2 regions of the Nonomuraea sp. NPDC049309 genome follow, and region 1 is predicted to be linked to the other one. Evidence: riboswitches for the same ligand, from Rfam matches in the RefSeq annotation. Region 1 holds a riboswitch; the other holds the start of a gene.
What was found. A riboswitch is a leader RNA that binds a small molecule or an ion and turns the genes downstream of it on or off. The one in region 1 is predicted to bind cyclic di-AMP.
Positions count from the first base shown of each region.

Region 2: another riboswitch for cyclic di-AMP. It lies ahead of ACGFIM_RS33410 (hypothetical protein); the one in region 1 lies ahead of ACGFIM_RS38095 (coiled-coil domain-containing protein).

Region 1 is NZ_JBICSH010000010.1:12,156-18,103, reverse strand. Features, by position in the region: partial or broken gene sigJ (RNA polymerase sigma factor SigJ) at 1-391, shown strand, start outside; partial or broken gene ACGFIM_RS38100 (transposase) at 398-1,513, shown strand; gene ACGFIM_RS38095 (coiled-coil domain-containing protein) at 1,628-2,584, opposite strand; cyclic di-AMP (ydaO/yuaA leader) riboswitch at 2,590-2,731, opposite strand; gene galT (galactose-1-phosphate uridylyltransferase) at 2,802-3,881, opposite strand; gene ACGFIM_RS38085 (DeoR/GlpR family DNA-binding transcription regulator) at 3,878-4,657, opposite strand; gene ACGFIM_RS38080 (50S ribosomal protein bL37) at 4,858-4,935, shown strand; gene ACGFIM_RS38075 (TrpB-like pyridoxal phosphate-dependent enzyme) at 4,985-5,948, opposite strand, start outside.
Region 2 is NZ_JBICSH010000006.1:377,226-383,173, reverse strand. Features, by position in the region: gene ACGFIM_RS33430 (DUF4032 domain-containing protein) at 1-255, shown strand, start outside; gene ACGFIM_RS33425 (NAD(P)-dependent oxidoreductase) at 372-989, opposite strand; gene ACGFIM_RS33420 (winged helix-turn-helix transcriptional regulator) at 1,044-1,412, shown strand; gene ACGFIM_RS33415 (alpha/beta fold hydrolase) at 1,913-2,758, opposite strand; gene ACGFIM_RS33410 (hypothetical protein) at 3,233-3,832, opposite strand; cyclic di-AMP (ydaO/yuaA leader) riboswitch at 4,026-4,167, opposite strand; gene ACGFIM_RS33405 (DUF5302 domain-containing protein) at 4,337-4,549, opposite strand; gene ACGFIM_RS33400 (MDR family MFS transporter) at 4,587-5,948, opposite strand, start outside.

The DNA.
Region 1 (5,948 bases):
CGTCCACGCACGCCGTCCCCGTCACCGGACCGAGCCCGACGTTCATGCCCAGGTCACTGAACGGTTCGCTGCGGCCGCACTCGGCGGCGATCTGCGGGCCCTGCTCGAGGTGCTGGCACCAGACGTGACCTTGTGGACCGACGGCGGCGGTAAGGGGCCTGCCACCAGCCTGCACCCGGTGCGTGGCCGCGATCAGGTGGCCGCGCTGTTCATGTCGGTCGCCGCGACGCTGTCGCCAGGCGAGGTGGACCTCCGCTACCGGCGTGTGGCCGGCGACCCGTGCGCGCTCGTCTTCTCCGGCGACAGCCCACTCGCCGTGGTCGTCGTGGATCTCACGCCCGGTGGCGACCGGATCGCCGCTATCTACTCAGTCACCAATCCCGAAAAGCTCACTGGCATCCGCTCAGAACAGCGCCCTCCCGCGCCTGAGGACACCGAGGTGGCGCACAAGCACGTCGACGACGCTCATCGCGAGCTCGTCACCGAGCTCATCCAGCAGGCCCGCGCCCAGCATGGACCTGGTCGGGGAGAACGGGCTGCTGGGGCGGGCTGACCAAGCTGGTGCTGGAGTCCGCGCTCGAGGGCGAGCTCACCGACCACCTCGGCTACGGCAAACGCCAGCGCAGCGACGGCAACGGCAACGCCCGTAACGGCACACGCTCCAAGACGGTCATCGCCGATGTCGGGCCGGTGGAGATCAGCGTGCCCCGCGACCGGGACGGCAGCTTCGAGCCGAAGATCGTGCGCAAGCGGCAGCGGCGCCTGTCCGGGGTGGACGAGATGGTCATCTCCCTGGCCGCCGAGGGGGCTGACCACCGGGGAGATCTCCGCTCACCTGGCCGAGGTCTACGGCGCCGAGGTGTCCAAGCAGACCATCTCGGCCATCACCGGCAAGGTGCTGGCGGGCATGGCCGAATGGCAGAACCGGCCACTGGATCCCGTCTGCCCGGTGATCTTCATCGACGCCATCCACGTCAAGCTGCGCGACGGGCAGGTCGCCAACCGGCCCATCTCCCTCGCCCTGGCGGTCGCCGTCGACGGCGAGCGCGACATCCTCGGGCTGTGGCGCGCCTCGTTCCGGTACGCCGCCCGCCGGCACGGGGACGCCATCGCTCGTGCGCTCAAGCCCGTCTGCACCGCTGCGACCGGGGCAGCCGCACTGGAGCGCTTCATGGAGTTCGCCGAGGCCTGGGGCGGCAGATACCCGGCGATCGTGAAGCTGTGGGAGGACGCCTGGGCCGAGTTCGTGCCCTTTCTGTCCTTCGAGGCCGAGATCCGGCGGGTGATCTGCTCGACCAACGCCATCGAATCGGTCAACGCACGCATCCGGCGGGCGGTCAACGCCCGCGGCCACTTCCCCAATGAGCAGGCCGCCCTCACATGCGTCTACATGGCGATCATGAGCCTGGACCCGACCGGCAAAGGCCGCAAACGCTGGATCACTCGCTGGAAAACCGCCTTGAACGCCTTCGCCATCACCTTCGAAGGCCGCCTGACACCTACCACCCGCTGAAACAACTCACGCAGCGTTACACCGTCTACTGGACAGCCCCCAAGACCAGGGCTACTGCCGTACAAACGCCCTCAACTTGTGGATATCCATCATCAGATGCAATATCCCCTACTTTCAGTTCATCGAGATGTGCACGTGGTCGTAGTGGTTCTCGGTGATGCTGCCGCGGTCGGCCATCGCGCGCCAGCCGGTGCCGGAGTTGATGCGCTGCTTCCAGATCACGTACTTCACGCCGAGCTTGTCCTTGTTCTGCAGCGCCCACTCGGCGATGCGGTCGCCGAGCGCGTTGTTGGCGGGCGTCGGCAGGGTGCCGCCGGTGCTCATCATGAAGTCGCAGGCGCGGCCGAGCGGGTGTTCGCCGCTGGAGCCCGCGCGGAAGCAGCCCACCGTGTACGGCAGCGCGAAGTTCTTCTCGATCTGCTGCTTCATCAGCCGCGTGCGCGGGGTGATGTTGTCGGGCCCGCCGGGCAGTTCGGGCGCCCAGGTGCCGTTGGACCTGCGGCCGGTGGCGACCGGCACGAGGTCGCGCAGCTTCTTCTCGATGTCGCTGATGACGCCTTCGGCCTCGCGGCGCTGCCTGGCCACCTCCGCCGCGTCCTTCTTGATCTTGGCGGTGAGCGCGGCGGCCTCGTCGCTGGCCTTCTTGCGTTCGTCGCGGGCCTTGGCGACGCTCGCCACGACGGCCTGCTGTTCGGCGGTGAGCTGTTCGAGGAGGGCGGCGGTGCCGGCGTCGCCCGGCATCATGAAGCCGGGCAGCGACGGGTCGATGTTCTGGTAGCGCAGGCGGGCGATCTCGGCGACGCGCTGCTCGGCGGCGGCGAGCGTCTGCTCGGCCGCGGTCAGCTTGGCCTGCGCGGCTTTGGCGGCTTCCTGTGCCTTGGCCAGCTCGACGCGCTTGAGGTTGTACTTCTCGATGAGCTTGTCGACCTTGTTGTTGAGCTGCTTGAGCTGGGCGCGGAGCTCGGACTCCGTCGGTTTCGGGGCGGCCGTCGCCGCGTGCGCCGGGAGGACGGCGATGGCGGCGGCGGCGATGAGACCGATGGCAAGTTTCGCGGGGGACGAAGCCGCCACGTATGAGTTCCTCTCCCTCTGCCGGCCGGGTTAGCTGACGGGTTCGGGCATGGGAGTCGCTCCCTACCGCCGTAGCGGATTCACCCCAAGGCGCGGTTGGGTCCCCGGCTCCCGGGCGACGCGCCCGGGATTAGGCGGGCATCAGCCGTGTTACGGGCGATGCATATGGGGATATTAGTGGTAGATCACGAGTCATGCGACCTTAAGTAGAAATCTATTAGTGATCGATCTGTGATCGAATCATCCGGGCCGCCTCCTCGGGGCGCACGTCGTTCACGAACGCCCCCATCGCCGACTCCGAGCCCGCCAGATACTTGAGCTTGTTCGGCGCCCGCCGGATGGAGAACAGCTCCAGGTGCAGGTACGCGAGGTCGCGCCCCGTGCGCACCGGCGCCTGGTGCCAGGCCGAGATGTACGGCATGACGATCCCGAACAGCCCGTCGAACGCCCGCAGCACCGAGGTGTAGAGCGGGGCGAACGCGGCGCGCTCCGCATCCGTGAGCGCCGCCAGGTCCGGCACCTGCCGGTGCGGATAGATGTGCACCTCGAACGGCCAGCGCGCGGCGGCCGGCACGAAGGCCGTCCACAGCTCGTTGGAGGCGACCACCCGCGTGCCCTCGGCCCGCTCGGCGGCCAGCACGTCGGCGAAGAGGTTCCCCGGGCCCTTGTAGCGCTCGGCGGCCCCGAGCTGCAGCTTCGTCCTCGGCGTGACGTACGGGTAGGCGTAGATCTGCCCATGCGGGTGCGCGATGGTGATGCCGATCTCCGCGCCCCGGTTCTCGAAGCAGAAGACCTGCTCGACGCCCTCGATGCCGGACAGCTCCGCCGTACGGTCGGCCCACGCCTCCATGACCAGCACCACCTGCTCGTCGGAGAGCGCGGAGAAGGAGGAGTCGTGGTCGGAGGTGAAGCACACCACCTCGCAGCGCCCCACGCCCGGACGGACCTCGCTCAGGCCCCCCACAGGCTCATAAGTGCCGAAATTTCCGGAGAAGGAGGGGAAGCGGTTCTCGAACACGACCACGTCGTAGTCGTAGGAGGGGATCTCCGTCGCGCGCTCGTCCGACGATGGGCACAGCGGGCACTCGGCCGTGCCGCCGGTCGGCAGGAACGTCCGCGTCTGCCGGTGCCCCGCGATCGCGATCCACTCCTCGGTCAGCGGGTCGTAGCGCAGCTCCGAGGCCGGCGGCCGGGGGTCGAGCCGGCGCCGGTCGATCGCGCTCCTGTCCGCGTCGTCGCGCCGGTCGAAGTAGATCAGCTCCCGGCCGTCGGCGAGATGGGTGATGGTGCGCTTCACGACGAGCCCTCCGCGATGATCAGTTCGCCGGCCCGTTCGGCCAGCTCCGTACGTGCTTCCTCCGGCAGGCCCGCGTCGCTGACGACCACGTCGGCCTCGTCCAGCTCGGCGATCGTGCTGATGCCCACCGTGTTCCACTTCGTGTGGTCGGCCGGGACGACCAGCCGGCTCGCCGCCGCCACCAGCTCCCTGTCGGTCTCCGACTCCAGCAGGTTGGGCGTGGTGAACCCGGCCCGCACGCTCATGCCGTGCACGCCGAGGAAGAGCGTGTCGACGTGCAGGCGGCGGATCGCGGCCACCGCGACCGGCCCTACCAGCGCGTCGGACGGCGTGCGCACGCCACCCGTCAGCACGACCGTACGGTCGGCGCGCGGGTTGCGATGGAAGACCTCGGCGACCGGGATCGAGTTGGTGATCACGGTCAGCTCGGGCACGCCGATGAGGTGGTGCGCCAGCGCCCACGTGGTGGTGCCGGCCGACAGCGCCACGGCGGTGCCGGGGCGGACGAGCATGGCCGCGCGCTTGGCGATGGCCTCCTTCTCCTGCTGCTGCCTGGCCGACTTGGCGGTGAAGCCGGGCTCCTCGGTCGAGCCGGGGCCGAGGGCGGTGGCTCCGCCGTGCACCTTCTCCAGCAGGCCGCGCTCGGCCAGCACCTCCAGGTCGCGCCGGATGGTCATGTCGGAGACGCCGAGTTCGCGTACGAGGTCGGCCACTCGCACGCCGCCGAGCCTGCGGACGCGTTCGAGGATCGCCTGCTGACGCTGCTGTGCGAGCACACCCGCTCCTTCCAACACATTCCACCAAATTATGACATGGACATGTTGAGGAATGTTAGTTCGTGCGGAGCGCTTGCGCCGGTCACCGTGTGGGGAGACGTTGAGTCAGAAGCAGTGTCGATCACTGGGCCGATCACTGGGCCGATCACCGGGCCGGTCACTGGGCCGGTCACAGGAGCCGATCAACGGGAGGCGAGCTCATGGCAAAGCGCGCACGTAAGGGCAGGGCACGCAAGAAGAAGAAGGCGAACCACGGCAAGCGCCCGACCGCGCGATGACGGCGGGGTGGCCGCAGGACGCGGCCACCCGCTCGTCCGACCGGGCCCGTCAACCGGGGAGTTCGGTGAGCGCCTGGTCGAGGCGCTCCTGCGGCAGCGTGTAGTCCTCCAGCTCGCCCGCCAGATAGCGCTCATAGGCGGCCAGATCGAAGTGCCCGTGACCGCACAGCGCGGTCAGGAGCACCTTCTCCTCGCCGCTCTCCTTGCACCGCAGCGCCTCCGCGATGGTCTCCGCCAGCGCGTGCGTCGGCTCCGGCGCGGGCAGGATGCCCTCGGTTCGCGCGAAGCGCACGCCCGCGGCGAAACACTCCCGCTGCGACCGGGTCACCGCCGTGAACAGGCCCAGCTCGTACATGTGCGACAGCAGCGGCGACATGCCGTGATAGCGCAGGCCGCCCGCGTGGATCGGGTCGGGCACGAACGAGTGGCCCAGCGTGTGCATCTTCAGCAGCGGCGTGAACCCGGCCGTGTCGCCGAAGTCGTAGGCGTACACGCCGCGCGTGAACGACGGGCAGGCCGCCGGCTCGACCGCCCTGAACTCCGTCTCCAGCCGCCCCGCCAGCTTCTCCCGCAGGAACGGGAAGGCCAGGCCGGCGAAGTTCGAGCCGCCGCCGGTGCACCCGATCACCAGGTCGGGCATCTCGGGCAGCTGGGCCAGCGCCTCCTCGCCGATGACCGTCTGGTGCATCAGCACGTGGTTGAGCACGGAGCCGAGCGCGTACCTCGCGTCGTGGTTCTCGGCGGCCACCTCGACCGCCTCGCTGATCGCGATGCCCAGGCTGCCCGGCGAGTCCGGGTCGTCGGCCAGCACCTTGCCGCCCGCCTTCGTCACGGGGGAGGGGCTGGCGTGCACGGTCGCGCCGTACACCTGCATGAGAGAGCGCCGGTACGGCTTCTGATCGTAGGAGGCGCGGACCATCCAGATCCGGCACTCCAGGCCGAACTGCGAGCAGGCGAACGCCAGCGCCGAGCCCCACTGGCCCGCGCCCGTCTCCGTGGTGAGCAGCCGTACG
Region 2 (5,948 bases), on a different contig from region 1:
CTGCTCCCGGACGACGCCGGAGCACTCCCCGCGCCCGACACCACCGACACGCCGGCTGCGGCCGACGCCCCGAAGACTGGTGACGCCGCGGGGGCGGGTGACACGCGGGACGCGGCCTCCCCGCAAGGCCCGGCCGACGTGCAGGACGCGACCCACGTACAGGACACGACCGACGCCCCGGACGCGACCGGCGTGCAGGGCACCGCCGACGCCCCGGACGCGGCGGCAGCGCCCGACACATCGGCCGGCAAGTAACCGCGCACTCCGCCACCGCCCGGCCGACCGACACGAGAAACCCGCGCCTGCGGGCGGCGCGAGCGCAGCACGCGGCGCTGCCCGACCGGCAGGCGCGGGGACGGGCGAGAACGGGGTCAGTAGGCGACGCTGATGCGCTTGCGGATGTTCGCGTTCTTCTCCAGCTCGTCGGCCACCGCGACCGCGTAGTCCTCGGCGCTGATGAAGCTGCGGCCCTGATCGTCGCTGAGCAGCGTGTCGCCGCCGACTCTGAACTTCCCGGTGCGCTCCCCCGGAGCGATCTCCGCGGCCGGGGAGACGAACGTCCAGTCCAGGTCGTCGATCCCCCGGTAGAGGTGCAGCAGGGCGCGCCCGGCCAGCGCCTCCTTCTTGTAGATCTCCGGGAAGCCGGGCGTGTCCACCAGGTCCTGACCCGGCGCGACCTGGAGGCTGCCGGCGCCGCCCACGACGATCAGCCTGCGCACCCCCGCGGTGCGCAGCCCTTCGATGAGCGCCTTGTTGGCCTCCAGGAACGGCCCCTCGGGCTCGGTGCCGTCGCGCGGCGGCGCGATGGCGGTCACCACGGCGTCGTGGCCGGCAGCCAGGCTCGCGGCGTCGTGGATGTCGCCCTTGATGTCGCCCTCGGCGGTGCCGCCGCGGCGGCTGACACCGGTTACGGCGTGGCCACGGTTACGGAGCTCGGTGGCGATGCGCTGACCGATCATGCCGGTCGAGCCAAAGACCAGGATCTTCATGCCACCAAGAGTATCCATCAGATACTGGTTACTTCATCGTGTTATAAGTACCCTGTGGATACTAAAGGCGACGTCTTCGACCCGAACTGCCCGACCAGGGTGGTCCTCGACCGGATCGGCGACAGGTGGTCGGCCTTGGTGCTGCTCTGCCTCTTCTCGGGGCCGATGCGGTTCACACAGCTCAGGGAGCGGATCGGCGGCGTCACGCCCAAGGTGCTGACCCAGACGTTGCGGGCGATGGAGCAGGACGGGCTGCTGACCCGCCAGGTGTTCGCGGAGGTGCCGCCGCGCGTGGAGTACACGCTGACCGACCTGGGGCGCTCGCTCCATGGGCCGATCTCGGTGGTGGCGGATTGGGCGGAGCGCAACGTCAACGAGATCATGCGCTGCCGCGAGAAGTACGCGTCGCGCACCGGCACGTGATCCCGGCCGGAGCGTGCCGGTTGCGGGCAAGCCGGTCGAGTGCACGCCGCATGACGTGCACGCCGCATGACGTGCATGGCGCATGACGTGCATGGCGCATGACAGCGGGTCGCGCACCGGCGGACGCCTCACCGACGGCAGGGGACGGCACCACGCCGATGCGCGCGCCCGATGCGGGCGGCTTTCAAGGGGCGAGCACCGCAGGTTTCAAAGGCGAGCGCCGCGGTTTCAAGAAGCGCCGCGGGCTGGCATGGAGCCGGCCCGCGGGGGCGGGGAGCGGCCGACGGAGCGCGGATAACAGCCACCAGGGCGCAGAGAGCGGCCGACGGGACGCACCCAGCGGACAACGGAGCGCGGACACCACCAGCGGGGCACGGACAGCGGCCGGCGGAGGCGGAGGCGGCCGGCGGAGCTGGGGCGGATGACGGGCGGGATAGTCGATGGGCGGGCGGGGGTGGCCGGCGGTCCGTGGCGCAGGGGTGGGGCCGCCGGCCGGCGCGTCAGGCCGAGGTCAGTTTGGTGATCTCGGAGACGATGTCGGGCCAGAGCGCCTTCGGCAGGTCGTGCCCCATCCCCGGGTACGTCACCAGCCGTGCCCCCGGCACCGCCTCCGCCGTGGCGCGGCCGCCGGCCACGGGGACCAGCGGGTCGGCCTCGCCGTGGATCACCAGCGTGGGGACGCGGACGTTCGCCAGCGCCTCCGTCCGGTCGCCCGACGCCCTGATCGCCGCGAACTGCCGGGCCGTGCCCGCGGGGTCGAAGCAGCGGTCGTAGGCCAGCCCGGCCCGCGTCCTGATGGCCTCCTCGTCCATCTCGTAGCCCGGCGAGCCGATCGTCGACCAGGTCACCACCGACTGGTCGATCACCCCGGCGCGGTCCTTCGGCGGCGGGGTGAGCAGCGCCTTGAGCGCCTCGGGGGTGGGCGGGGCGACGTCGGGTCCGGGTGTGGACATGATCGAGGTCAGCGTGAGCACGCGCTCGGGGTGCCTGATCGCCAGCGTCTGGGCGATCATGCCGCCCATCGAGGCGCCCACGACGTGCGCGGATGGCCAGCCGATGGCGTCCATGAGCGCGGCGGTGTCGTCGGCCATGTCCTCCAGCAGGTACGGCGCGGGCTCCCCCGGCCGGGGCGCGCCCGCGTCGTGGAAGTGCGTGGACAGGCCGACGTCGCGGTTGTCGAACCGTACGACGTGGTGTCCCTGCTCCGCGAGGAGCCGGCAGAGCCCTTCGTCCCACTGGATGAGCTGGGCGCCGAGCCCCATGATCAGGAGGAGCGGCCGCCCTGTGGGTGAGCCGAAGCTGTCGTAGGCGATCTCTATGCCGTTTGCGGCTACACGGGTCGTCACGCCGACCAGAATGTCATTCTGGTCGGCGCCCGTAAAGCGGCATTTGTACGCCGCTACGAGTCCGCGAAACGCGCCCCCTAGGTATACCGGCCACAGACGTTGGTGACAGCGATACGGGATTTGCGACTCGCCGTCGAGGATCTTGAAATGGGTGAGGACCTCCTGGCGTGGTGTGCAACGACCAAGAAACGCACCACACGACAGCACACCGCGCGACTACGGACCACTCGACAGCGCGCCACGTGGCGGCGTGCCGCCATGACGGACCCGCGCATGGAGCGGGACTCGCGCATGGAGCGGGGCCCGCGCATGGAGCGGGGCCCGCGCATGGAGCGGGGCCCGCGCCTGGGGCGGGGAGAGAATCGCCGCGCCGGCACGCGGAGGGGGAAGGGCGCACCGGCGCGGCGATGGCGCACGTCCGCGACGCCGCACGGGGACGGGGACGGCGCGTCAGCGGACGGCGTAGGCGCCGGGTCAGCGGGCGGCGGGCACCGAGCGGCCGCCGGCCTGCTGGGACTGCTCGTCCTGCGCGGGCGGGGGCGCGGGGTTCCTGTCTCGCCTGGACCAGGCGCCGGTCGAGAACGGCACCGGGTAGTTCTTCTTGCCGGGCCCTGGGCCCCACTTGGTGATGACGTACTGGACCTCGATGTGGCCCTGGCCGCCGATGCCGTCGACGTGCAGCGTGTTCGGGTTGAACGTGCCGCCGGTCAGCTCGGCGAACGTCTTGGCGTCGAGGTCGAGCATGATGCCGCGGTTGGAGGGCTCGCCGGGACCGCGGTCACCGACGAAGAACGGCGCCTTCTTGCCCTTGTAGACCACGTATCCCTCGGTCATCAGCGGCCAGCTCGGGCTGGCCGCGAGACCCTTCTGCATGGGCTTGCCGCTGGCCGGCAGCCCGGTGTCACCGGCTCGGCCGGAGGCGTCGTCCCAGAAGTAGGAGGCCGTGGTCGAGCCCTTGAGCAGGATCTTCTCGTCAACGGTGTCGGCGTGGGCCGCCGTGCCGGCGATGGTCATGCCGACCGCGCAGCAGGTGGTCAGCGAGGCGAGGGAACGCAGGCCGAAACAGGCAGACATGAAGCAGCAAACCCTTCACGAGGGGACAGGGGGAGTTACGCCGGCGCTGAGGGGGAAATGGGCACGGCGGAGCAGAGCATCCGCGCGCTACGCGCGACGCAAATAACGAGCCTGGGGAAGGGGGCCGCTCAGCAGGCGGCCGTCAGCACGAAGCGGTCCGGGGGTACGACACGCTGGTGACACATGTGATACGCAATCCTCTCCATCACGCCTACCGGGTTAGCTGACGGGTTCGGGCGGTGGAGTTGCCCTACCGGCCACGGGGGCCGGATTCACCCCAAGGGGAGGGTGGTTCCCCGGTTCCCGAAAGGTTCGGGATTCGGCGCCAGCCGGTCGTCCGTCTTGGGTAAGGACTAGGTCACCGGCTGGTAATGGCGAACACTCTAACGACGGGACTGGACACCCGCAAACGTTTCACCATGAATCGGACAAAAGATCTACCTTAGGCGGGAATGAAAATGCGAAAGGGGCACGGCATGCCGTGCCCCTGGGGATTTCGCTTGATCAGCCGCCGCTCTTACGCCTGAACGATCTCTTGCTGGCGGCCGGACCGTGCGTCCCGTGAATCTTCGATGGATCGAAGCCCCTGCCACCCGCGCCTGAGCCCGCCTGCTGATTGCGCTTGCGTTCGAGCGCCTCGCGGAACTTGCGCTTCATCGCGTCCTCGGGAGTCTCGCTGACTTCCGGCTCCGGTGCATCCGCCATGAGGACCTCCATGGTGTCGGGGATACCGAACAGCTTCGCACGGTGCCGTTCATGACGCGAAACCGGCCTCCACCGAGCCCGCCCGCGCGTCCTCGCGCCCTGCGGGCGGCGATCCCGGACGGGTGAGCCGCCGGTCCGGCAGCGCGGACACCGCCACCAGGGCGATCAGCGCGCCCGCCACCCCGAGCGCCGGCACCACCAGCGCGGCGGCCGAGGCGTGCGCGGCGGCCTCGCCCACCACGGGCACGTTCGCCGCGAACTCCCCCGCGTAGAGCGTGCCGCCCACCGCCAGCGCCACCGAACCGCCGATCTGCCGGAAGAAGGTGAGGTTGGCCGAGGCGGTGCCGAGGTGCCGCGGCTCCACCGACTGCTGCGCGGCCACCGTCAGCCCGGACAGCATCGGCCCCATGCCGAGCCCGAGGGGCAGCATCCACAGCGCGACCGCCAGACCCCCGCTGTTCACGGAGAGGTTGAGGCAGAGCAGCGCGCCCGCGCCCAGCAGGACCGGCGAGATCAGCAGCCACGGCTTGTACCGGCCGGTCCTGGCCATCAGCGCGCCCATGAGCACGCTGCCCGCGACCATGCCCAGCGTCAGCGGATAGATCCGCAGGCCCGAGGCGGTGGCGCTGGCGCCCAGCGCCTGCTGGAAGTAGCGGGGCAGGAAGACCACGCCCGCGTACATGCAGAAGGCCGTCACGAACGAGACGAGATTGACCAGCGTGTACGAGCGGTTCGCGAACAGCTCCACCGGCATGATGGGGCTCGCCACCCGCCGCTCGACCGCCACGAAGACGGCCAGCAGCGCCAGTGCCAGCAGGATCGGCCCGGCCACGGGGGCGTCGGTCCAGGTGTGGCCGTCCAGCCCCTTCTCGGTCAGGCCCAGCAGCAACGCGGTGACGGCCACGGTGAACACCGCGATGCCGGCGTAGTCGGGACGCCCGCCGCCGGTGCCGGGGCGGCGCGGCAGCCGCAGCACGATGATCGCCACCAGCACGATCCCGATCGGCACGTTCACGTAGAAGGCCCAGCGCCAGGTCGCCTGGTCGGTGAACAGCCCGCCGAGGAACGGCCCCGCCAGGTACGTCAGCCCCATCACGCCGCCGATCGCCCCCTGCACGCGGGCGCCGCCCGACGCCGGCGGGAACATCTCCATCACCAGCGCGATCGACAGCGGCATCAGCGCGCCCGCGCCGAGCCCCTGGAGCGCGCGGAAGGCGATGAGCTGCGTCATGTCCTGCGCGGCGCCCGACAGGGCCGACCCGATCAGGAACACCACCATGCCGATCAGCAGCAGCGGCTTCCTGCCGTGCTGGTCCGACAGCCTGCCGTACAGCGGCACGGTGACCGTGGAGGTCAGCAGGTACGCGGTCACCGCCCAGGTGTAGAGCGTGCCGCCGCCCAGCTCGGCCAC